DNA from 4 places in the Pseudarthrobacter sp. MEB009 genome. Region 3 is predicted to be linked to each of the others. Evidence: predicted binding sites of a transcription regulator. Region 3 holds the regulator's gene; each other region holds the start of a gene.

Region 1 (4,993 bases), on a different contig from region 3:
GGTGGTTGTGGTGGGCCCCGGTTTCCAGTAACGCCCGTCCGGTCACGCCCGAATAACTATTCCCGGCAGCCCCGACCGGCGCCAGCGGCAGCGGCCGGACATTGGCTAGAGTGACATTTCAGGCTTGGTCCGGATCCGGTGCCCTACGCGGCGCCGCTGACGGGCCCAATGGAAAAATGGGTGGGTCAGCATGGCACAGGGAACCGTCAAGTGGTTCAACGCGGAGAAGGGCTACGGCTTCATCACCGTGGACGGGTCCGGCGATGACGTCTTTGTCCACTGGTCCGCCATCCAGGGGGAAGGCTACCGGGCCCTGGACGAAGGCCAGCGCGTGGAACTCGACGTGGGCGAAGGCGAAAAGGGCCCGCAGGCCGATAACGTCCGGCCCGCAGGGTGATGGGCATTCCCGCGACCCGCCGTTTTCCGCTGACCCTGGCGCTGATGCTGGGCGCCTCCATGGCGTTGGCATCATGCTCCGGGATGACCGGCAACGCCCGCACCGATGGGGCCGCCACGGCCGCTGCTTCCGGTGACGGCGTCCTGCGGGTGGGCCTTATCCTGGACAACACCGGCGACGGAAGCCACCTCAACGATTCCCAGCAGGCCGCGGCCAGGCTGGCAGTCAAGGAAATCAACGCCGACGGCGGGCTCAAGGGCAGGCAGGTGGAACTCCTGCCTGCCACGGCGGGGCAGGACACGGCAGCCCAGGCCCACCGGCTGGTGGAATCCGAAGCGGACGTGGTCATCGGGCCTACCGATTCGAGCCATGCCGCCGAAGCCATCGATGTGCTCTCCCGTGCACGCACGCCACTCATCTCGCCCGCCAACACGGCTGCAGGCCTCACCGCAATCGACAGCGGCGGTTATTACTTCCGCACCGCGGCCGCGGACGTTGCCCAGGGCCCGCTGCTCGCCAAACTCGCCGGGGACGGCGGCGCCACCACAGTTTCGGTGCTGTACCAGGACAGCGCCTACGGCAAGGACGTGGCCACTGCCGCTGCGGAAGCGGCCCGCCAGGCCGGCCTGGACGTGGTGGCCAACACCGCGTTCAAACCCGGAGAGGCACGCAGTGCGGCGGCAGCAGCCGGTGCCGCGGCCCCGGGAGCCGTAATCCTCATCGCACGTGACGGCGCGGAAGGGGCCCTGCAGGAACTGGCCAAGGCGGGGGTTCCCGGCACGCGCCTCATCCTCAGCGACGGCGCCTTCGCCAGGTACGGTTCCGCGCTGGCCCCCAAAGCACTGACCGGGGCCCGCGCCCTGGTCCCCGGCAAGCTGCCCACGCCCGCCTTCCAGGCCAGGCTGCTGGCAGTGGCGCCGGACCTCAAAGACGTCTCCTTCGCCGCCGAAACCTTCGACGCCGTCACCCTGGCCGTGCTGGCTGCAGCCAAGGCGGACGACGACTCCGGCGCATCCATCGCCGCCAACCTGATCGCCGTCTCCGGCGGAACAACCGAGGCAACCGCGACGGCTCCGGCGGTGACGCCTTGCCTTTCCTACGCGGATTGCCTTCCGGCAGCGGGTTCGGGCCCGGGGATCAATTACGACGGCGAGTCAGGGCCGGTTGCCTTCGACGCCAACGGGGACATCACCGCTGCCACCTACAGCGTGTTCAGGTACGGCGACGACAACGTGCCGGCAGCCTCAGGCACCGAGACGGCGGGCCGGGCCGGGAGCTAAGGCACCGTCCCACGCCTCTTTGCGCAGAGCGGAACAGGGCTTCATTCGCTTGCACTCACACGTGGAGAGTGCTAATTATTGAGTTAGCACTCTGACGTATCGACTGCTAAGCGATGTCCGGTTCCGGCCGGCAGCGCCTGGCGCCGGATTCGGAGCGAGAGAAACACCTTCCTGAAGTGAGACCCGGACCCGGGGGCATACAGAGGCCACCGGCGAAAGGTCGTCCGTCGCGGGCACCGCAGCGAAGGTTCATTCTTAACGTCTGTCCCCGAAAGGACTACTGCCGTTATGGCCAAGATCATTGCATTTGATGAAGAGGCACGCCGCGGCCTTGAGCGGGGCCTGAACATCCTCGCCGACGCCGTTAAGGTCACCCTCGGCCCGCGTGGACGCAACGTCGTCCTCGAAAAGAAGTGGGGCGCCCCCACGATCACCAACGATGGTGTTTCCATCGCCAAGGAGATCGAGCTGGACGATCCTTACGAGAAGATCGGCGCAGAGCTGGTCAAGGAAGTTGCCAAGAAGACGGACGACGTCGCTGGCGACGGTACCACCACCGCCACCGTGCTGGCACAGGCACTGGTCAAGGAAGGCCTGCGCAACGTTGCCGCCGGCGCCGACCCGCTCTCCCTCAAGCGCGGCATCGAGAAGGCAGTCGAGGCAGTTACTGCCGAGCTGCTGAACTCCGCCAAGGAAATCGAAACCAAGGAAGAAATCGCTGCCACGGCATCGATCTCTGCCGGTGACGACGAAATCGGTGCGCTGATTGCCGAAGCCCTGGACAAGGTGGGCAAGGAAGGCGTCATCACGGTCGAGGAATCCAACACCTTCGGCCTGGAACTCGAGCTCACCGAAGGCATGCGCTTCGACAAGGGCTACATTTCCGCGTACTTCGTCACTGACGCAGAGCGCCAGGAAACGGTCCTCGAGGACCCGTACATCCTGATCGTCAACTCCAAGATCTCCAACGTCAAGGAACTGGTTGCTGTCCTCGAAAAGGTCATGCAGTCCAACAAGTCGCTGCTGATCATCGCCGAGGACATCGAAGGCGAGGCCCTGGCCACGCTGATCGTGAACAAGATCCGCGGCACCTTCAAGTCAGTCGCCGTCAAGGCTCCGGGCTTCGGCGACCGCCGCAAGGCCCAGCTGGCCGACATCGCCGTCCTCACCGGCGGCCAGGTCATCTCCGAAGAGGTTGGCCTGAAGCTCGAAACTGCAGGCCTTGAACTCCTGGGCCAGGCACGCAAGGTTGTTGTCACCAAGGACGAGACCACCATCGTTGAGGGTGCAGGCGACGCCGACCAGATTGCCGGCCGCGTTGCCCAGATCCGTTCCGAGATCGAAAACTCCGATTCGGACTACGACCGCGAGAAGCTGCAGGAACGCCTGGCCAAGCTGGCCGGCGGCGTTGCAGTCATCAAGGCCGGTGCCGCTACCGAAGTTGAGCTCAAGGAGCGCAAGCACCGCATCGAAGATGCCGTGCGTAACGCCAAGGCAGCCGTTGAAGAAGGCATCGTCGCCGGTGGCGGCGTCGCCCTCATCCAGGCCGGCGCCAAGGCGTTCGCCAACCTGCAGCTCTCCGGCGACGAAGCAACGGGCGCCAACATCGTCCGCGTTGCCATCGACGCTCCGCTGAAGCAGATCGCCTACAACGCCGGCCTGGAGCCGGGCGTTGTGGTTGACAAGGTCCGTGGCCTGCCCGCAGGCCACGGCCTGAACGCAGCCACCGGCGAATACGTCGACCTGCTGGCAGCCGGCATCAACGACCCCGTCAAGGTGACCCGCTCTGCCCTGCAGAACGCGGCCTCCATTGCCGGTCTCTTCCTCACCACCGAGGCAGTTGTTGCTGACAAGCCCGAGAAGAACCCCGCCCCCGCAGGCGGCGGCGACGACATGGGCGGCATGGGCGGCTTCTAGCCACCCCTTCGCCGGGACCAGTCCCGCCGTACACCAAAGCGGCCCCCTCCTCGGAGGGGGCCGCTTTGGTGTGTGGACTTTTACTTACGTGCGCTGGAAAGCATTTCGTCAACTTCCTTCCGGAAGCCTTCGGCTGCAGCTGACGGGCTAAGCCGGTCATACAGCACCTCGTCAGTGAAGCGCTTGATGACGTTCTGGACGCTGCCGGCGCCGACGGGCGGAACGGCGGGCGCGGCTTTGATGTCCGGGGAGATGTCCTTCAGGAAGGACACCACCGTGGTATCGGCCGGCTTCAGGTCCGGGGTGATGGCCTGGACGATGTCCGTGTTGGTGGGCACGCCGCGGTCCGTCATCAGGATCTTGCCGGCTTCAGGGTTGTTGGTCAGGTAATTGATGAACGTCGCGGCCTCGGCCGGGTGCTTGGATCGGGACGACGCGGACCAGAACATGGTGGGCTTGTAGTACATGCCATTGTCCGCCGAGGAGCCGTCCGTGCTGGGGGCCCGGAGCATCTTGATGCTGCCCCCGGTAGTGGCTTCAAGGGAACCCAGCTGGTTGGTCCACCACCAGGCCATGCCTACGCGGTTGGTGCCGAAGAGGCTTTCCTCCAGGCCGGCCCCTGAGTCCTCCGTCGCCACCGTGGCCGGTGGGCTGGCCTTCGAATCGCGCTGTTCCTTCAGCCGTTCCCAGAAGGAGGCGGCGGTTGCGGTGTCGAAGTCCAGCTTTCCATCAGCGGAATATAGGGCTTCGCCGTGCTGCCGGAGCCAAATGATCAGGTCCGCCTCGTTGCTGCCGTAGGCGGCGCCATAGGTCTTGCCGTCGCCGGACGCGCTGATTTTCGCTGCCGTGTCCATAAAGTCGTCCCAGGTCCAGGTGGCGTCATCGGGGATCGGGACGTTGGCGGCTTCGAAGACCTTGGTGTTGGCCATGATCACGTAGGCGTTCTGGCCGGTGCTGAGCCCGTATTGCGACCCGTCGTACTGGCCGGAGGCCAGGGCTTCCTTGTCCAGTTTTCCGGTGTCGATGCCGTCCTGCTTGGCGAGGTCCAGGAGGGCGCCGCGGCCGCCGTACTCTGCGATGTACTTCTGGTCCATCTGGATGACGTCAGGGGCATCGTTGGCGGCCGTCTTGGTAGCCAGCTTGTCCCAGTAGCCGCCCCATTCGCCGGGTTCGGATTCGATGTTGATGTTCGGGTGTTCGGCTTCGAAAGCGGCGATGACCTTTTCGGTCTGGGCGTTCAGGTACTCGTTGCCCCACCAGGCAAAGCGCAAGGTCACTTCGTCGCTGTTGGAGCTTCCGGCGGCACCGCAGCCGGTTGCAAGGATGGAGAAGGCTACGGCGGCTGCGCCGAGCCGGAAGCGCCTGCCGAGGCTGGTAGGGATCGTCATTGATGAACCTT
Region 2 (4,993 bases), on a different contig from region 3:
CCTCGGAGACCGCCTGCGGGCCCGCGGCGCCAGGGTGTGGCACCAGTACGACGGCGCCATCGATGTGGTGGCCGCCGCTGATCCGCTGAGCACCATGGGCCAGGACGATTCCGCCCTGAACCGGCCGGTGGCGATCGAATCCGACGGCACCGGGCAGTACCGCAGCATGAGCGTCCGTGAACGGAGCCGGCTGCGGCCGGAGCTGCTGGAGCGCCTGGGCTGGCGGTACATGCCGCTGTGGACCATTGAAGTCTTCACAGACCCGTCCGCCTGCGCGGACAGGATCGCGGAATACCTGGGACTTGAGCGGATGGTCCTGCCCGCCCGGACAGATCATGCCACGGGCTTCCTGGACGACGACGTGGACCAGGCACTGAACGGAATCGGCGCGGCAGGGCAGGCTGCCAGGCGGTCCGCCGCGGCCAGCCAGGAACGGGCCGCTGCTGCGGTTGCCGTGAATGAGCCGGCTGCTGCTGCCCAGGAACCGGCCGCAGGCCCTGCAGCGGCTCCCGCCGCCGAAGCTGCGGACCTGCCGGACACCCGGAACCCCGGCGCCGGCGGCGCTGAACCGGACACAGACGACCTACGGGCCACCGGCCCGGGCAACGAGGAGGCGGGCACCATGGCCGCGAACGAAACGACAAATGCCGCCGCAGGAGAGCAGCCTGCCGGCAGCAGCACTGACCCGTCCACGGCCGCTGAACCGGCGGACACTCCGGCCAACGGCACTGCAGGGACCGCCGGCATCCTCCCCACCAAGGCGGCGGAGGACGATCCCAAGGGCTGGGGCGACCGCGAGGACGACCACGATGCGTGGCTCAAGGAACAGAAGCCGCCGCACTGGGGCTGATGGCAGCGGGCTGATAAGGCGGGCCAACAAGGACAAAAAACAGCCGGCCCCGCGTGGACGCCCCGGCCAGGCGCTCGGCTTGGCTGCTGTCGGCAGCAACCACCAGCAGGCCCTCGGTCTCAGCCGTGCCAAGCCACTGCCCGTCCTGGGCGCCCTTGCCGGAGGTCCACAGGACCGGCACTCCCTTGGCAAGGACTTCTGAGGGTGCCAGGGGTTCGAAGCCGTCCGAGGGCGTAAGCACCACGTTCACCAGTTGGCCCGGCGCCACCAGCTGGATCGAGGACGGATCGGCCATCCGGAGCGGCACGGCCGCCGACCCGGGAGTTGTCCCGGCCAGGAGGCCCGGACCCACCAGCAGCGTGTCCGCCAGCGGTTGGCCCTTGCGCACTGGGGCTGCCAGCTGCATGCCCGCCACCTGGCCGGGGTCCTGCAGGAAACCGGAAGCGAGCAGGCCGGGAGGCACCATCAGCTCAGCTAGGTCCGACGCCTGCAGCGCCGTCCCCGCCGGAAGGTCACGTGCCGCCGCCAGGACCCCGGCCAACGCGGGCGGGGCGGGAGTGAGCCGGTGGACAGTGATGGCCGCGGCGGCGCACAGGAGCAGGGCAACGGCCAGCCTACGGTTGCGTCCCAGCCAGGCCCCGAAACGCCGGGTGGCCCTTGACCCGTTGCTCCAGCCGCCGCGGCCTGAACTGCCGTGCACGCGTTGTCCAGGAATGTTGCCGCGGCGCTGGCGGTAGGGGGAAGCGCGCATGCTTCACCGTAAGCGCGACGAAACCCCGCATGACACAGGGGCAGCTGCTATGTGGACAAAGCCGGGTCAAGCACAGGTGCGCACCGGCACAAAGCCGGGACCGCCGTCGTACCCCCTGCTCAGGCGGGTGGACCCGAAGGGGTGCTAGCTGGCTTTGGCGGCCGCAGCCGGGGCGGCAGCAGGTGTGGCGGCCGCAGCCGCGGGGGCCGAAGGCGCAGGCGAGACGGTGCTTCCCTTGGCGTCACGGGAATCCGTGCGGTAGAACCCGGAGCCCTTGAAGACCACACCAACGCTGTTGAACTTCTTGCGCAGGTTTCCCCCGCACTCGGGGCACGTGGTCAGGGTGCTGTCGGTGAACGACTGCACGATGTCGAAGACGTGGCCGCAGTCCTTGCAGGCATAGGCATAGGTTGGCACTGGTGCTCCTCCTCTTGGGCAAAGGGAAGGTCCCGTGCTGCCGATTGGTGTTCCATTAGCAGTCGCAGGGCCTGAGTGCCAATTCTAGCATTCCAGCCGGCGGCTTCAGTGCTGGGTCAATCCTGGCGGGAGAGGCGATGGAAGCCGGACGGGGTCAGGACTGCGGGGATAGGCCTGTCGAAGGGTTCTGCAGGAATGCTTCCGGCGGGGAGGATCTCGTCGTCGAAAACCACTGCTGCGCGGGGGATGTGGCGGTCTGCTGCCGCCAGGTGGGACTGGAACACGTCGTAATATCCGCCGCCCTGGCCCAGGCGGTTCCCATCGCGGTCCACAGCGGTGGCCGGCAGGAACAGCAGGGCAGCCTGCCCTGCAACCGTTGTCGGGTGCCTTGGGCCTGTGGGCTCCAGCAGGGGAGCAAACTTGCTTCGTTCGAACTGCACCCCCGGCCGCCAGTCCACCCAGCTCAGCTCGCGTTCGGCTTCGCACACGGGGAGCAGCACGCGGTGGCCAGCTGCATGGAGGGCCTGGATCAAGGGCAAGGTGGGCGGCTCCGTCCCCACGCTGAGATAGGCGCAAACGGTTTCCCGACGGCCGCCGAGGACGGCGTCGGCCCAGTCCAGGCCGTGCAGGGCGAGGCCGGCTCCGGCAGCTGCGAGTCCCTCGGCGCTGCGGGTGGAGCGCCGCCGCCGGTGCTCAGTCCGGAGGTTCTCCTTCGCCGTGGCGTTTTCATCGCTCATGGTGACATCCTTGGAAGCCGGTGTCGGCGGGCCGGGCCGCGATGTTTCCGCGGTGCAGGCAACGCCTGTGCTGATTACTGAATGGTTGACGCTGAGGTTAGATTAGTCCCGTGACTACCAGTAACCCCAGAGTGCGCAAAGCCGTTATCCCCGCCGCCGGGCTGGGGACCAGGTTCCTTCCCGCCACGAAGGCCATGCCCAAGGAAATGCTTCCTGTGGTGGACAAGCCTGCCATCCAGTATGTGGTGGAGGAAGCCGTGCACGTGGGGCTGCACGACATCCTTATGATTACGGGGCGCAACAAGCGCGCCCTGGAAGACCACTTTGACCGCGTGCCGGCCCTGGAATCAACCCTGGCCGAAAAAGGGGATACCCGGAAACTCGCCTCGATCCAGGCGGCCAGCAACCTGGGGGACATCCACTACGTCCGCCAGGGTGACCCCAACGGGCTGGGCCACGCCGTCCTGCGCGCCAGGCAGCACGTGGGCAACGAACCTTTCGCCGTGCTCCTGGGCGATGACCTCATCGATGCCCGCGACGAACTCCTTGCCACCATGATTGACGTCCAGGCCAAAACCGGCGGGTCCGTCGTCGCACTCATTGAAGTTGAACCGTCGCAGATCAGTGCCTATGGCTGCGCCGACATCGAGGCGGTTGCAGGAGAGGACTACGTCCGCGTCAACCGGCTTGTGGAGAAGCCAAGCGTCGAGGAAGCGCCGTCAAACCTGGCCGTCATTGGCCGCTACGTGCTGCACCCCGCTGTGTTCGGCGTCCTTGAAAAGACGGGACCGGGCCGTGGCGGTGAAATCCAGCTGACGGATGCGCTGCAGGAACTGGCCACAGTTGAAGGCGAGGGACACGGTGTTTACGGCGTGGTGTTCCGCGGCCGCCGCTATGACACCGGCGACAAGCTGAGTTACCTGAAAGCCTGCATCCAGCTCGCCATTGACAGTGAAGACCTTGGCTCCGGCCTGCGCGACTGGCTGCCGGGCTTCACTGCCGGGCTGTCCAAGTAGCACCCATGCGGCTGGGCCCCATCTGGCCGGTAACGCTGGAGTGCGACGATCTGGTCCTTCGTCCCATCCGGTACCGGGACAAGAAGGAATGGACTGCCGTCAGGGGGCGCAACAACGAATGGCTGGCCCCGTGGGAGGCGTCCAACCCCGCACCCGGTGGGGGGTTGCCTGACTACCGCCAGATGGTGCGGTCCCTGAACTCGCAGGCGGCGGCGGCAACGGCTTTGCCGTTTGTGATCGCTGAGCGCAGCGTGCCCGGCGGCCCCGCGGCCATCGTGGGCCAGTTGACGGTGTCTTCGATTGTGTGGGGTTCAGCCATGATGGCCACATTGGGTTACTGGGTTGACCAGGACCGGGCGGGGCGGGGGATCGCACCGACAGCGGTGGCGCTGGCCACCGACCATTGCTTCCGCACCCTGGGGCTGCACCGGATGGAGATCAATATCCGGCCCGAAAACGGGCCCAGCCTGCGGGTGGTGGAGAAGCTGGGATTCCGTGACGAAGGCTACCGGCCCCGCTACCTCCACATCAACGGTGAATGGGCTGATCACCGCACGTTTGCGCTTACATCAGAAGAGGTCCCTGAGGGGTTGCTGCACCGGTGGCTGACGACCCGTACGTCATAAATCCAGTGATTTGCCAGCCGGACCACGACACACCGCGGCCAATGCGGCGGCAGCCGCCGTGATGCTCATACGGTTTTGAGTGTGGACTTCCCCCTTAGCAGCTCAGTGATCCTTGTGGTTGCCGTTGTGCTCTGGATTGTATGGGTTGCCCCTTATGTCCTTCGGAACCGGCGCAGCCAGTTCCTGCCCGCCGGCGAGATGCCGGTGGACACCCCCCACGAGGAGCTGCCTGACCCCACTGCGGGCCTGGCTCTGAACGTTGCCGCCCGGCAGGAGAAAGCAATGGATACCAGGAAGAGCGCCGGCCCCGGAGCAGGCGCGCCGCCCACCGGCCAGTTCCGGATCCGTTACGGCCGCACAGCTTTGGCGCTGGGTGGCCTGCTGGCGCTGCTGACCGCTTTTGTCTCCGGCGTTCTGCTGCCTTTCGGAGTTGGGTCGCCGGCCTTGCCCCTGTCCTGCCTTGCCTTGACCGTCCTGGCCGTGGTGGTCCTGCGCCGGTTGGCGCTTCGGGACCGGGCTGCCAGGGTTGAGGCCGCCTTCCGCGACGCCATGGGCCCGGCTCCGCATCGCGTTGAACCTGCCAGCCGCCCCGCCAC
Region 3 (4,993 bases):
CCTTGGATTCCTGGGCCGTGAATGGTCCACGATCACGGAAAATGAGGTAGACGAGCAGCGACGGGATGCAGCCCAGGATGCCGCCGAAGTGCGCCAGCGTGGCCCATTGCCGGTCTTCGCTGGCCGTCAGGGGCAGCGCGTTGGCCGGGACGCCGTGGTATTCGGACCGGCTTTGGCGGCCCTGCGGGTCCCCGTGCCCGCGTGCGTTGTCTGCCACAGTTGTGTTCCTTCGAAGATGCAATAGTGCGTTCGGCGCTGAGGCGCCGGCCGCCCCCGCCGGGAGTGGCAGGTGCTGGTCTACCCAGAATACTGGGTGTTGGCCGGAAGACTGCTTTAGGGAACCGTGAGGAAGTCGATGACTTCCTCCACCCGGCCCAGAAGCGAGGCCTCGAGGTCCGCATAGGTATGCACCGCACCCAGGAGTTTCTGCCACCCCAGCCCCACGTCCTCCTTGGTCTGGTGCGGCCAGCCGAATGCGGCCAGGATCCCGGTTTTCCAGTCCTGCCCGCGCGGCACGGCAGGCCACTTCGCGATGCCCAGCACGGAGGGCCGGATGGCCTGCCACACGTCCACATACGGATGGCCCACAATCAGGACGTTCCCGGCCGCGCCGGGGGAGGCCATTACGGCATCGGCAATGCGCGATTCCTTCGAGTTGGGTACCAGATGGTCCACCAGGACGCCCAGCCGCCGGCCTGGACCGGGGTTGAAGGCCGCCACCGCACCGGCCAGGTCATCGATGCCGTGGAGAGGCTCGACGACGATGCCCTCCACCCTGAGGTCATCGCCCCAGACTTTTTCCACCAGCTCGGCGTCGTGCTTGCCCTCCACCCAGATGCGGCTTGCCTTCGCCACCTGGGCGCGCTGGCCGGCCACCCGAACGGAACCGGAAGCGGTCCGGCCCGCCGCAGTGGTGGGAGCGGCACGCGGCGCAGGCGGAACCAGTTTGATGGGCCGGCCCTCCAGGAGGAAGCCGAACCCCAACCGGAAGGACCGGGACTTTCCCCGCCGGTCCTCCAAGGCCACCACATGCATGCCGCCGGACTTCTCCACCCGGGTTACGGCACCGACCCAGCCGGACTGGACGTCCTCCAAAACCATTCCGCGCTCCACCGGGACCTCGGGCAGGGTGGTGCGGGCCGGGGTGGACATGTCTGCCGGCCCCCAGTTCTGGTAATCCATGGTTGACTCCGCCTCGCAGTTGGTTCGTGGCCCGGAATTTCGCCCGGAGCGGTACCAATGCTAACAACGGGGCGGGGCGTAATAGACTGTTGGCACTAAGGCATGCCGAGTGCTAACTGACGGGGCCGCGTTGCCCAGGCGGCGCGGCGGCCCCAATCCCGGATGGAGGTGGACTATGAGCGAGCCACGCAAGCTGGAAGTCCTGCGGGCCATCGTGGAGGACTACGTCCATTCCCGCGAACCCGTGGGCTCCAAAGCCCTCGTGGAGCGGCACCATCTTGGCGTCTCCAGCGCCACGATCCGCAACGACATGGCGGCCCTGGAGGACGAGGGCCTCATTACGGCGCCGCACACCAGCGCCGGCCGGATCCCCACGGACAAGGGCTACCGCCTGTTTGTGGACCAGATTTCCGCGGTCAAACCGTTGTCGCCGCCGGAACGGCGGGCCATCCAGTCGCTGCTGGAAGGCTCCGATGACCTGGACGATGTCCTGGACCGCACGGTCCGGATGCTCTCCCAGCTGACCAACCAGGTGGCAGTGGTCCAGTACCCGCACCTGAGCCGGGCCCAGATCCGGCACATCGAATTTGTCCTGCTCGCCCCCCGGAAAGTGCTGGTTGTGCTGATTGCCGACAGCGGCAAGGTGGAGCAGCGGGTCATTGACGTTGGCCACGACCTTGCTGACGACGCCCTCGCCGGCCTGCGGACCCGGTTCCTGGCGACCCTTGCCGGGACGCCGCTGGGCCGGCTCAGCATGGTGCTGCCCGCGGTGGTGTCCGCCGTGGCGCCTGTCCACCGCCAGGCCGCGCAGGCCTTGGCCAACGGGCTGGAGATCCTGGGGCAGAACAGCCGCGAGGAACGTATGGTGATGGCGGGGACCGCCAACCTGGCCCGCTCCAACGTGGATTTCCCGCTCAGCATCGGACCCGTCCTGGAAGCCCTGGAGGAGCAGGTGGTGATGCTCCGCCTGCTCAGCGAAATGGCGCAGGACCCCCGCGGTGTTGCGGTCAGTATCGGCCGGGAAAACCCGTACGACGGGCTGGCCGAGGCATCGGTGGTGGCCACCGCCTACGGTCCGGACAGCACCGCGAAAATCGGCATCCTTGGACCAACCCGCATGGATTACCCCACCACCATGGCCGCCGTCAGGGCTGTGGCCCGATACCTGTCCCGGATCCTGGGTCCCTGAACAGGCCTGCCCGGTCGGCCGCGCGCCGACAGGGCACCAAGAGCAACACCGGCAGTCGAACTGCCGGCAGTACAACAAGGAAGAGACACGAACTTTGAGCAGCCACTACGACGTCCTTGGAGTCTCACCGGAGGCTACGGGCGAAGAGATCAAAAAGGCCTACCGCAAACTGGCCCGCACCCTGCACCCGGACGTCAACCCCGGGGACGACGCGTCCGACCGTTTCAAGGCCGTCACGCATGCCTACGAGGTCCTGTCGGATCCGCAGAAACGGCGGGTCTACGACACCACCGGCAACGAAAACGGCACTGACAACGGCTTTGGCGGCGGCAGCTATGCCGGCCAGGGCTTCGCGTTCCAGGACATCTTCGACACCTTTTTCGGCGCAGGCGGCTCGGCCGGCCCGGCCTCCCGCGTCCGGCGCGGCCAGGACGCCCTGATCAGCGTTCGGATCGAACTTAAGGACGCCGTTTTCGGTGTCAACCGGAAGCTGGAGGTGGATACCGCCGTCACGTGCCCCACCTGCGACGGCTCCTGCTGCCAGCCCGGCACCTCGCCGGAACGCTGCGACATCTGCGGTGGCAGCGGCCAGGTCCAGCGGGCCGTCCGGTCCATCCTGGGCCAGGTCATGACGGCGGCGCCGTGCGGTACCTGCGAAGGCTTCGGCACGGTCATCAAGGACCCCTGCAACGAGTGCAGCGGGCAGGGACGCATCCGCAGCCGCCGTTCGCTGACCATCAAGGTCCCCGCAGGCGTTGCCACGGGCACCCGGATCCAGCTTTCCGGCCAGGGTGAAGCCGGCCCTGCGGGTGGCCCTGCCGGCGACCTGTACGTGGAGATCCGCGTCAACAACGACGCCACCTACGTCCGGGACGGCGACGACCTGCACGCCACACTGAACATTCCCATGACGGCGGCTGCGCTGGGAACCGACGTCAGCCTGGAAACCTTCGACGGCAGCCAGGACATCGACGTCAAGCCCGGTACCCAGTCCGGGGAGATCATCACGCTGCGCGGCCTCGGCGTCACGCACCTGCGCGGGTACGGCCGCGGCGACCTTAAGGTGCACCTCCAGGTGGAGACGCCCGCGAGGCTGGACCAGGCCCAGGAGGACCTGCTGCGGCAGCTGGCCAAGCTGCGCGGGGAGCAGATCACCGAAGGCAAGCTCGCGGCCAGCGGCGGTATGTTCGCCAAGCTGCGGGACCGGCTCGGTAACCTGTAGCGGTGAGCAACCCCGTCTTTTTCACCACCGCCGGCGCGCTGGACCAGGTGCACCCCCAGGGCAGGTTTGTCCTGGAGGGCCCTGAAGCCCGGCACGCCGTGGCCGTGAAACGGCTGGCGCCCGGTGAGCCCGTGGACATCGTGGACGGTGCAGGCACCAGGCTCAGCGGAGTTGTGGTGGCTGCCTCGTCCGCGGCACTGGAAGTTGAGTGCATATCCGTGGCCCGGGAGGACCGGCCTGACATCCGCCTTGTCCTGGTCCAGGCCCTGGCGAAAGGCGACCGGGACGAGCTCGCCATCGAGACGGCCACGGAACTGGGAATCGACGCAGTCATCCCGTGGCAGTCCGAACGGGCCATCGTCCGCTGGAAGGGTGACCGTGCCGCGAAGGCGCACGCCAAGTGGCAGTCCACGGTGACTGCCGCCGCCAAACAGGCCCGCCGGGCCTGGGTGCCTGAGGTGCGGGCCGCCGTCGACACTGCCGCCCTCGCCGGCGCTGTGGAAGCCGCGGACCTGGCCGTCATCCTGCACGAAAACGCTGTCCGGCCGCTCCGCTCCGTCCTGTCGGCGTGGGCCGGGGAGTCTACGGCCGCAGTGCGCGAGGTGCTGCTGATCGTCGGCCCCGAAGGCGGGATCAGCCCCCGCGAAGTGACGCGCCTGTGCGATCAGGGTGCCGTGACTGCCCTGCTGGGGCACCACGTCCTGCGCTCCTCCACGGCCGGACCGGCCGCCGTCGTGCTCGCCAGCGATGTGCTGGGCCGCTGGGACGCTACCGCACAGTGAACGAGCGGGTGTCCTCGTTGCGGTCCACCTGGTCGTCGGCACCCAACTGGGCCACCTTTGCCTCGTAGTCCCCGGCCGGCAGCGTCAGGGCAAGCGTAAACAGCCCGGCACTCCCGGGTTCGGGGGCCGTGGTGGTCTCGCCGGTCAGGAAGGGCTCCTTGGTGCCGTTCTTCTCGGACCGCAGGATCTGCCAGCGGAGCTTGCCGCCCGAGACCGAACTGCGGCCGCCGATTTTGACGCTGCCGGACCGCAGCTCGGTGCCTTCCTGAGGGTCGATGATCCAGACCGGAGCCAGCAGCCCGGTGGCGCGGGTCATCAGGGCGCCGAGCTGGACATGGCCGAACGCCATGTAATCGGTGTGCCCGTCCACCAGGATCCGGACCCGGATCTGCTGGCCGGTGTCGATCAGGCCCGAACTGGCCCCGGCGGCTGTGGCCGTATAAACGAGCTGCTGGATGGCCCGGTTGGCGGTGTCGGCGTCGAGGTTGCTGTTGAAGGCGTCCTCCGAAACATCCACCGTGATGACATCCTTGCCCGAAATGGACGTGGCCAGCTTGGAAGGATTTTGCCAGGGCGTAAAGAAATCCGCGTCGAGGGGTTTCTCGTCCATCATGGCCC
Region 4 (4,993 bases), on a different contig from region 3:
CGAGCCGGTCAAGCTTTCCCTGGCGCCCGGGGACGTGCTGCTGTTTAACGGCAGCGTGGTCCACGGCTCGGATGCCAACCGGACCAGCAGCCAGTGGCGCCGTTCCTTCATCTCCCACTACATGCCGGCCTCGGCCACCCACGTGGGCCGCTGGTACGCCCCGGCCATGATGGATTTTGACGGACGCCCCGTGGCCCGCGCCAGCAACGAGGACGGCGGCCCCTGCGGCTCGCTGCCCGGAGACCCGGAATCCGGCCTCCACTGATGCACCCATGCCGATAGTGTTGACGGCATGGCGGAAAATACAGAGGTCCCGGGGCCCGGAGCGAACCGGCCTGCGGCGGGACGGGTTGGATTTGCCCGCCCCGCCCTGATTGCCGCGGCGGTGGTGGCAGTAGTCTGCATCGCGCTGCTGGTCATCATCTTTTTCCTCGACACCTTCAACGCCACCGTGTACTCGGTGGGCGGCAACAACATCTCCGATGACACGCAGGAAGCCCGGGACATCCGGGGCCTCTATGCCGGCGCCCGGGCCGTCGGCATCATCCTGCTGGTGGTGTCCCTGCTGACCGCCGCGGCCGCCGGGTTCCTGCTTTACCGCCGGCGGAACCAGGGCAACCCGGAGGCCGACGCCGGCGAGGACGTGGGATTCGACGGGCTGACCGGCTGAGGGGCCCGGCCGGCGCCGGTCAGGAGGACGCCGGAGATCACCAGGACGCCGCCCAGGACCTGCGGGACCGTAATGGGCTGGCCCAGCAGCACCGTGATCACCGCTGTGAAGACCGCGATCAGGTTGAGGTAGTTTCCGGCGTTGGCCGCTGACGTCCGCTTCAGCGCCAGGTTCCACAGCAGGTAGGACCCCAGCGACGGGAACACGGCGATGTACGCCAGCGACCAGTTGCCCGATGCCGTGGCCGGGAGTCCGGCGCCGGCAGCCAGCGCCACCGGGGCGAGGACCAGCGCAGCCATTGCCACCTGCACCGCTGTGGCCGTGATGGCCGGCAGGGACAGCCGCCGGGCGATGATCGTATACAGGGCCCAGACGGTGATGGCCGCGACGATCAGGAGTTCACCCGCGCCGAGCGAGAAGGTCAGCAGCCGTTCCACATCTCCGCCTGAGAGGACCAGCAGCACCCCGGCCAGGCCCAGCCCGATGCCTGCCCACCCCAGCGGACGTGGCCGCTCCCGCAGCAGCACCACCGAGAGCACCACGATCAGCGCGGGGTTGGCGGCTGTCACAAGGGAAGCGTTGAGGGCTGAGGTGTGCTGCAGTGCGCTGTACAGCAGCAGCGTGTAGCCGCTCATGCCCAGCACGCTCAGGAGCAGCAGCACCCGCCAGTGGCGCAACACTGCCCTCCAGTCGGGCCGCTCGACGGCCTGCGCCAGGACCAGGAGCGGCACGGCGGCCAGGGCCCAGCGCCAAAACGTCAGCTGGAGCGGTTCCATGGTTTTCACGGCGGCCTGGCCCACCACGAAGTTGCCCGCCCAGAAGAGGTTCGCAAGAATCAGGTAGATGGCTGCCCGCACCGCTCAAATGTACAGCCACGCTGTCCGCCCATGACGAAATGCTGGCACTCACCTTGACCGAGTGCTAACCCTTACATAGAGTCTCTATTAGCACTCTCCCTAGGAGGGTGCTAACACATGAAGAGCTGCCAGCCAGGCTGCTGCCGGCACCGCGACGACGGTTTGCCAGCCAGGCGGGAGAGCTTTCCAGTCCACAAATTTGCTGACGTAAAGGAGAGGTCCGAGTGTCGGTCTCTATTAAGCCTCTTGAGGATCGTATTGTTGTCCGCCCGCTCGAAGCCGAGCAGACCACGGCTTCCGGCCTGGTCATCCCGGACTCCGCGCAGGAAAAGCCGCAGGAAGGCGAAGTTGTTGCAGTCGGCCCCGGCCGCTTCGAAGATGGCAACCGCGTTCCCGTTGACGTAGCCGTTGGCGACGTCGTTATCTACTCCAAGTACGGTGGAACCGAAGTCAAGACCGGCGGCACCGAGTACCTCGTGCTGTCCGCCCGCGACGTCCTGGCGATCGTCGTAAAGTAACCCTCCCGGATCCCCGCGCTGCTGGTCATGCTCTTAGCTGGTCAGCCGCGCGGGGTTTCTGTCTTGAAAGGACAAAACCATGGCAAAGCAGCTTGCGTTTAACGACGCTGCCCGCCGGTCGCTCGAAGCCGGCATCGACAAGCTCGCCAACACGGTCAAGGTGACGCTCGGCCCCCGCGGCCGCAACGTCGTCCTGGACAAGAAGTGGGGTGCTCCGACCATCACCAACGACGGCGTGACCATCGCCCGTGAGGTCGAACTGGATGACCCGTACGAAAACCTTGGCGCGCAGCTGGCCAAGGAAGTCGCCACCAAGACCAACGACGTTGCCGGCGACGGCACCACCACGGCTACGGTCCTGGCCCAGGCACTGGTCAAGGAAGGCCTGCGCAACGTTGCCGCCGGCGCCGCTCCCGGCCAGATCAAGCGCGGCATCGAGGTTTCCGTTGAAGCCGTCGCCGCCCGCCTGCTCGAGAACGCCCGCCCGGTTGAAGGCACCCAGGTTGCCAACGTTGCAGCCATCTCGGCCCAGAGCGATGAGATCGGCGAACTGCTCGCCGAAGCATTCGGCAAGGTCGGCAAGGATGGTGTGATCACCATCGAGGAGTCCTCCACCACGCAGACCGAACTGGTCCTCACCGAAGGCATGCAGTTCGACAAGGGCTACCTGTCCCCGTACTTCGTCACCGACGCGGAACGCCAGGAAGCTGTCCTCGAAGACGCCCTGATCCTGATCAACCAGGGCAAGATCTCCTCGGTGCAGGACTTCCTGCCGCTGCTGGAAAAGGCGCTGCAGAGCTCCAAGCCGCTCTTCATCATTGCTGAGGACGTTGACGGCGAAGCCCTCTCCACCCTGATCGTCAACCGCATCCGCGGCACCCTGAACGTGGTTGCCGTCAAGGCTCCGGGCTTCGGCGACCGCCGCAAGGCCATGCTCCAGGACATCGCCACCCTCACCGGTGCGCAGGTTGTTTCCCCGGAGCTGGGCCTGAGCCTGGACACGGTTGGCCTTGAGGTGCTGGGCACTGCCCGCCGCATCACGGTCACCAAGGACAACACCACCATCGTTGACGGCGCCGGTTCGGCAGAAGACGTAGCAGCCCGGGTTGCCCAGCTGCGCGCCGAGCTGACCCGCACCGACTCCGACTGGGACAAGGAAAAGCTCCAGGAACGCCTGGCCAAGCTGGCCGGCGGCATCGGCGTGATCAAGGTCGGCGCAGCCACCGAGGTTGAGCTGAAGGAAAAGAAGCACCGCATCGAAGATGCTGTGTCGTCCACCCGCGCCGCCCTCGAAGAAGGCATCGTGGCCGGCGGCGGTTCCGCGCTGATCCACGCGTTGAAGGCCCTGGACGAGGATTCCGCTGTCCTGGCCCTCGAAGGTGACGCAGCAGCAGCTGTTGGCATCGTCCGCCGCGCACTGGTCCAGCCGCTGCGCTGGATCGCCCAGAACGCCGGGTTCGACGGTTACGTTGTCACGGCCAAGGTTGCCGAGCTCGAAACCAACAACGGTTTCAACGCCAAGTCCGGCGAGTACGAGGACCTGATCGGCGCCGGTGTCATCGACCCGGTCAAGGTCACCCGTGCGGCCCTCCGCAACGCTGCCTCCATCGCAGCGCTGGTCCTCACCACCGAAACCCTCGTGGTGGAGAAGCCCGCTGATGAAGACGAGCACGCGGGTCACAGCCACTAGGCTGAATCCGCTTTCCGAAGGCCGGTCCGGCGTCTGCCGGGCCGGCCTTCGGCGTCTCTCCGGTAGAATTGATGCTTTGCCTACCGCTGGAGGATCGTCCCGTGTCGTTTGCGAGAACCTCGTCGCCCCCCGGTGTGGACCCCAAAAAGCCTGCCGGCAAGCGGAAATCCACGTTCCGCGCCGAGATCCAGGGCCTCCGTTCGCTCGCTGTCCTGATGGTGGTGACGTACCACGTCTGGTTTGGCCGCGTCTCCGGCGGCGTTGATGTTTTCCTGCTGATTTCCGCGTTCCTGATGACCCTCCAGTTCACCGGCCGCTACGACCGCCGCGAACCGGTGGCTCTTTTCAAACACTGGCTGCACCTGTTCCGCCGCCTGCTTCCCGCGGCGGTCACGGTGATCGTGGCCACCCTCGCGGCCGCGGCCCTGCTGCTGCCCCGGACCCGCTGGCTGGACCTGATCGACCACGGCTGGGCTGCGATGTTCTACTTCGAGAACTGGCTCCTGCAGAAGCAGGCCGTGGACTACTATGCCGCTGACCACAGCGGGGCCGGTCCGCTGCAGCACTTCTGGTCCCTCTCCATCCAGGGGCAGGTTTTTATCCTGTGGCCGCTCATCTTCGTGCTGGCAGCCTTTGCCGCCCGGCGGTACCGGTTGTCCTACCGGCCGCTGCTGGCCTACGTGTTCTTCGGCATTTTCCTGGTCTCCCTGATCTACTCGATCGTCTTCACGGCCACCAACCAGGGCCAGGCCTATTTCGACACCGGCGCGCGCCTGTGGGAGTTCGCGCTGGGAACACTGGTGGCCCTGATCCTCCCCGGGCTGAGGCTGCGGACCGCGCACCGCATTGTGATGGGCTGGGTGGGCATTGCTGCCATGCTGGCCTGCGGCATACTACTTGACGTCGAGGGCGCTTTCCCCGGTGTCGCCGCCCTGTGGCCCACGGTGGCTGCCGCCCTGGTGATCGCCGCGGGCAGGACCGGCAGCCCGTTCGGCGTGGACAGATTCCTCGCCTCGAAACCCCTGGTGCGGCTGGGCGACAACTCCTACGCCCTGTACCTGTGGCACTGGCCCGTCCTGGTCATCTCCCTGGCCTGGACCGGCAAGGAACACGCCGGCTGGTTGGCCGGCACCATCATCATCCTCACCTCACTGGGCCTGGCCTACCTCACCACACGCTTCATCGAGAAGCCTTGGCGTGAATGGCGGTGGCCCGAGGTCAACAAGCGCCGGGCTGTCCTGGCGGTCCTGCTCGCCGT

What was found. Region 3 encodes HrcA, which represses chaperone genes, less so after heat shock. Its sites were predicted from a motif close to TTNGCACTCGNNNNNNNCGAGTGCNAA; they were not measured.
Region 1: groL (chaperonin GroEL) is a predicted target of HrcA. The motif match lies at 1,761-1,787, and genes of this name have one in related genera.
Region 2: QRN07_RS06830 (FmdB family zinc ribbon protein) is a predicted target of HrcA. The motif match lies at 2,074-2,100, and genes of this name have one in related genera.
Region 4: groES (co-chaperone GroES) is a predicted target of HrcA. The motif match lies at 1,569-1,595, and genes of this name have one in related genera.

What each region holds. Positions count from the first base shown of each region.
Region 1 covers NZ_JARVTC010000014.1:188,144-193,136, reverse strand. The annotation lists gene QRN07_RS15220 (LytR C-terminal domain-containing protein) at 1-31, shown strand, start outside; gene QRN07_RS15215 (cold-shock protein) at 191-397, shown strand; gene QRN07_RS15210 (ABC transporter substrate-binding protein) at 397-1,677, shown strand; gene groL (chaperonin GroEL) at 1,966-3,594, shown strand; gene QRN07_RS15200 (ABC transporter substrate-binding protein) at 3,675-4,982, opposite strand.
Region 2 covers NZ_JARVTC010000007.1:202,818-207,810, forward strand. The annotation lists gene QRN07_RS06820 (DUF4011 domain-containing protein) at 1-850, shown strand, start outside; gene cpaB (Flp pilus assembly protein CpaB) at 819-1,601, opposite strand; gene QRN07_RS06830 (FmdB family zinc ribbon protein) at 1,746-2,018, opposite strand; gene QRN07_RS06835 (5-formyltetrahydrofolate cyclo-ligase) at 2,135-2,755, opposite strand; gene galU (UTP--glucose-1-phosphate uridylyltransferase GalU) at 2,866-3,771, shown strand; gene QRN07_RS06845 (GNAT family N-acetyltransferase) at 3,777-4,397, shown strand; gene QRN07_RS06850 (hypothetical protein) at 4,479-4,993, shown strand, end outside.
Region 3 covers NZ_JARVTC010000004.1:303,689-308,681, reverse strand. The annotation lists gene QRN07_RS03415 (DUF4870 domain-containing protein) at 1-217, opposite strand, end outside; gene QRN07_RS03410 (DUF3097 domain-containing protein) at 334-1,182, opposite strand; gene hrcA (heat-inducible transcriptional repressor HrcA) at 1,358-2,371, shown strand; gene dnaJ (molecular chaperone DnaJ) at 2,466-3,593, shown strand; gene QRN07_RS03395 (16S rRNA (uracil(1498)-N(3))-methyltransferase) at 3,596-4,375, shown strand; gene QRN07_RS03390 (GerMN domain-containing protein) at 4,362-4,993, opposite strand, start outside.
Region 4 covers NZ_JARVTC010000007.1:180,195-185,187, forward strand. The annotation lists gene QRN07_RS06740 (phytanoyl-CoA dioxygenase family protein) at 1-265, shown strand, start outside; gene QRN07_RS06745 (glycosyltransferase 87 family protein) at 293-670, shown strand; gene QRN07_RS06750 (DMT family transporter) at 595-1,527, opposite strand; gene groES (co-chaperone GroES) at 1,752-2,045, shown strand; gene groL (chaperonin GroEL) at 2,125-3,735, shown strand; gene QRN07_RS06765 (acyltransferase family protein) at 3,837-4,993, shown strand, end outside.